Regions from separate parts of the Streptomyces sp. NPDC046335 genome, predicted to be linked through region 1. Evidence: riboswitches for the same ligand, from Rfam matches in the RefSeq annotation. Region 1 holds a riboswitch; the other holds the start of a gene.

Region 1 (2,194 bases):
CGGGGAACGCGGTGGTGATCCGGTCGGCGACCTCGTGGTAGCCGAGGTAGTGGACGTCGTCGTGGTACTGGCGCATCCAGTGCCAGGCGGGGTGGTCGGCCAGGATCTCCTTCACCCTCCGTACCCGTAACTCCTGGTCCAGCTTGAGGTTCTCGGAGGGCCGGACCTGTTCCACGGTGGCGCCGAGGATCTCCAGCTGGGCGCGGGTGGTGATGTCCACGGTGGTGGACGCGACGATGTGGCAGCGCATGCCGTAGCGGTGACAGGCCAGCGCCAGGGCGTAGGCGTAGATGCCGCTGGAACTGTCGACCAGGGTCTGTCCCGGACGGATCGTGCCCCGTTCCAGCAGGTGGCGGACAGCGGCGAGCGCGGAGTAGATCTTCATCGACTCGAACCGGATCAGGACGAGGCCGTCGCAGAGCCGGACGAGATCGGGGACCTTCAGGGCGTCGGCGATGTGAGGGTGGATCACCCGTAGCCTCCTTGGGCGAAGGAACACTGCTGGCCGAGCGAATGAAAGAAGGCGGACAGTTCGGACTTCAGGGCGGCGTCGGGGCGGCCGGGGAAGAGATAGCCGATCAGACAGCCCGTGTGGGCGACGAAGACGCCGTCGGCGCCGAACCGCTCCTGGTGGGCGAGCATGCTGTCGAATGCCGCCTTGGGCAGCACCCGCTGTGACAGGGCGGCGCTGGCGGTGGCCGCCCGTGCGACCGCGGCCGGATCACCGGAGACGAATCCCTTCAGCAAGTCGGTCAGGCACCGTTCGTACTCCTCCCCGTGCCGCCGGTAGTGCGCCAGCAGCAGGTCGGTGACGGCGGCGGTGTCCACCGTCCCGGGCTCGGTGATGTACGCGGTGTGGAAGCCGATGTCCGTGCCCAGCCGCCGCACCACCCGGTGCCGGCCACTGAGGTACAGGGCGAACTCGTCGAGGAAGACGCTGTCCGCCCGTTCGATCGCCGCCAGGACGCCGAGGACCACGTCCGCGTCATACGGCAGGGCGAAGAGCCGGAACAGGCAGCGCAGGGTCGCCACGATGTCGGCGGTCGAACTCGCCATCCCCACGCCCACCCGAAGGTCGGAGTGGGCGCTCCAACGGCCCGGTGGCAGCGTGAGCCCGAAGTGCTCCACGAAGAGCCGGGCCCGCGATCGCGGACTTCTCCCCGAGCGGCAGCGGGTCCGGCGGATCCGTCCCGTGGGTGAAAGTCACCCGGGAACGGCGGCCCACGGGAAACGACACGACGGCGATGGCCGGATCGGGGCCTGCCCGCAGCGGACCCTGGTACAGCTCGCCCAGGGTGCCGTGGCAGACACCGGAGACGGTACGGCCCGTCACGAACCCCTCCTCCTGTCCGCGTCCTGGAATGCGACCGGGGAGGAGGCGCCGTGCGGGGCGTGCCCCGCGGGTATCCCGTCCGTACCGCCGACCCAGTCCTCGAGGTCACCGCGCACCACCCGCACAGCACGTACGGGCGCAGTGGCAGGTCTTCGGACTCGTGGGCTCGCTCACCGGGGACACCGGTCACCGGCGGGCATCTACCGGCCGTCGCTTCCCGGCCCCGAACCGACTCGGGCCAGTGCTGATGACGGCTTTCGTTCCCACTCACCGCTGCGGGACAGTCCCGGATTCCCACCGGGTTCCCTCTTGCGTCGCGCCGCCAATACCTGGTCGGACAGGAGACGCGAACCGACTGCGGGCATGAGCGTAGGGCGGCTCACGCCGCTGCGGGAGGGGCGCGGCGTCAGTTGTCCGGATGCGATCGTCCGGGCGGCGGCATCGGAGCCTTGAGACGACTCGGCCGACCCGGACAACACTCTGGCCGAATGTGTCCTCCGTATTTCCGGCCACGCCGGTCACACTGGTGCGTCGACGTCACCCGCACCTCCCCTCGGAGTACCGCGCCCGGAAGGCCCAGGATGCTGCCAGAGACGACCCCGGAGGACGACGGCACGACATCCCCGCCGCCCGCCCGTGAGCGGCGTCCGCCCGATCGCGTCGTGCTGCGCGCCGACCTGCGCGCCGCGCTCCCCGACGCGGGCGCCGCCGTCCTGGTCACGGCGGCCGTCTTCGCGTTCCTGTACGCCCGCATGGAGTCGGGCAACTCGGCGACGGTCGCGGTCATGCCGTTCATGGACGACGCCGGTACCTACTGGATGTACCTCCTCAGCCAGGCGTTCGGCTGGTCGGGCCTGCTGT
Region 2 (2,194 bases), on a different contig from region 1:
GCTCGTCGTCCACGGCACGGACGTGTTCGGCGAGCGCGCCGCCGAGCTCCGTGAGCACCTCTGCGAGCTCGACGACTGGGAGGACCGCTTCGCCGCCCTCTCCGCCTATCTGCGCCGCCGCGCCGCCGACGACCGGGCGGCCGGTTCCGTACGCCCGGAGGTCGCCGAGGCCTGGGCCTGGCTGGCGAGGCACCGCGGCGCGGGCACCCTCGGCGGCCTCTCCCGCCACGTGGCGCTCAGCGAACGCCGCCTGACCTCGCTGTTCCGCGCCGAGACGGGCCTCGCCCCGAAACAGGCGGCGCGCCTGATGCGGTTCCAGCACGCCAAGGCCGCCGTGGCCCGCGCCGCCGCGAAGGGCGCCCCGCAGGACCTGGCACGGACCGCGGCCGACTGCGGCTACTACGACCACTCCCACCTCGTACGGGACTTCCGGCAGTACACGGGAGCGAGCCCCACCGGCTGGCTGGCCGAAGAGTGCCGGAATATCCAAGCCGGGGCGCACGCGCCGGACGGAGAGTAAGAGACATGGACACCACCCAGAGCACCACACCTGCCCCCACCATCTGGCCCACCCTCCAGGCCGAGGACGCCCACGCCCTGATCGACTTCTTCGTCGGCACCGTCGGCTTCCTGCGCACCGCCGTGTACGAGGACGGCGGCCGCGTCGCCCACGCCCAGCTCGACTGGCCCGAGGGCGGCGGCATCATGCTCGGCTCGTACGACCCGGCCGCGGCCGACGGCGCGTGCGGCAAGCCCGGCGCCTCCGGTGCCTACGTCGTCACCGACCAGGTGGACGCCCTGTACGCCCGCCTCACCGAGGCCGGCGTGGAGATCATCAGGGAGATCGAGGACAAACCGTACGGCAGTCGCGAATTCGGCATCGCCGATCCCGAGGGCAACCGCTGGTTCTTCGGCACCTACCGCGGGGAGCCGAGGCCCGGCAAGACCCCCTGAGCCCGCGTGATAACTTGCGCAAGCCAGTCAAACCCACACCTGGGCCAGGGAATCCGGTGCGAATCCGGAACTGACGCGCAGCGGTGAGGGGGACGGGCGGAGCACATGGCCACTGGGCGTCCACGGACGCCCGGGAAGGCGCTCCGCCCGGTCGATCCCGAGTCCGAAGACCTGCTGGCGCCTCTGCCCGCACACCGGGCGGCAGGGGCCGTGACGCAGGCCAGGCTCCGCGTATGAGCCGTGAGACTCAAGGGATCACGTGTCCTCGAAAGCCCGAATACTTCAGTTCCCCTTTCCCCCGCTCTCTCTGTCCTCCCCGTTCAACCGGTTCGTCCCGTTCGCCCTGTGCTGCGCGGGAGTGCTCGCGACGCTGACCGCCTGCGGCGGCGGTTCCGCCGACGGGGCGAGGACGGCGGGGGCCGCGCGGGACGGCTACCCCGTGACAGTCGCCTCTTGCGGCGAGAAGACCGAGGTCAAGGCCCCGCCGCAGCGAGCCGTCTCGCTCGACCAGGGCTCCACGGAGATCCTGCTCTCCCTCGGCCTCGCCGACCGCATGGCGGGCACCGGCACCTGGACCGACCCGGTCCTGAAGAATCTGGAGAAGGACAACGCCGGGGTGGAGCGGCTCGCCGACCGCTACCCCGCCATGGAGAAGGTCCTCTCCAAGGAGCCCGACTTCGTCAGCGCCTCCTTCCTCTACACCGTCGGCAAGGGCGGCGTCGCCGACCGCGCCAAGTTCACCGACGTCGGCGTCCCCGTCTACGTCTCGCCCAGCGACTGCGCGGGCAAGGACAACGACGGCGGCGGCGACGGCAAGCGCGTGAAGACCCTCACCATGGACACCGTCTACGGCGAGGTACGGGACTTGGCTAAGGTCTTCGGCGTAGAGAAGCGCGGCGAGAAGCTGGTGGCGGAGCTGAAGGGCCGCGTGGCCAGGGCCACCGAGGACATCGACGCCTCCGACACCTCCCTCCTCTACTGGTTCGCCAACTCCGACGCCCCGTACATGGCGGGCTGCTGCGGCGCCCCCGGGATCATCACGCGCGAGCTCGGCGCCGAGAATGTCTTCGACGACACCCACGAGGAGTGGCCCCAGATCAACTGGGAGACCGTCGCCGACCGCGACCCCGACGTCCTCGTCATCGGCGACCTGACCCGCAAGTCGCAGTCGGCGGAGTCCGCCGCGGCGAAGATCAGGTTCCTGGAGTCCAACCCGGCGACCAAGAACCTGACCGCCGTC

Evidence for each region. A riboswitch is a leader RNA that binds a small molecule or an ion and turns the genes downstream of it on or off. The one in region 1 is predicted to bind cobalamin.
Region 2: it holds a riboswitch for cobalamin, as region 1 does, so the genes downstream of both, ACZ6JY_RS38000 (ABC transporter substrate-binding protein) here and ACZ6JY_RS36350 (GHMP family kinase ATP-binding protein) in region 1, are expected to answer to the same signal.

Annotation. Positions count from the first base shown of each region.
Region 1 covers NZ_JBVJFF010000019.1:101,107-103,300, reverse strand. The annotation lists gene ACZ6JY_RS36355 (cysteine synthase family protein) at 1-472, opposite strand, end outside; gene ACZ6JY_RS36350 (GHMP family kinase ATP-binding protein) at 469-1,128, opposite strand; cobalamin riboswitch at 1,461-1,704, opposite strand; gene ACZ6JY_RS36345 (ferric reductase-like transmembrane domain-containing protein) at 1,915-2,194, shown strand, end outside.
Region 2 covers NZ_JBVJFF010000022.1:25,571-27,764, reverse strand. The annotation lists gene ACZ6JY_RS38010 (AraC family transcriptional regulator) at 1-520, shown strand, start outside; gene ACZ6JY_RS38005 (VOC family protein) at 526-954, shown strand; cobalamin riboswitch at 962-1,147, shown strand; gene ACZ6JY_RS38000 (ABC transporter substrate-binding protein) at 1,298-2,194, shown strand, end outside.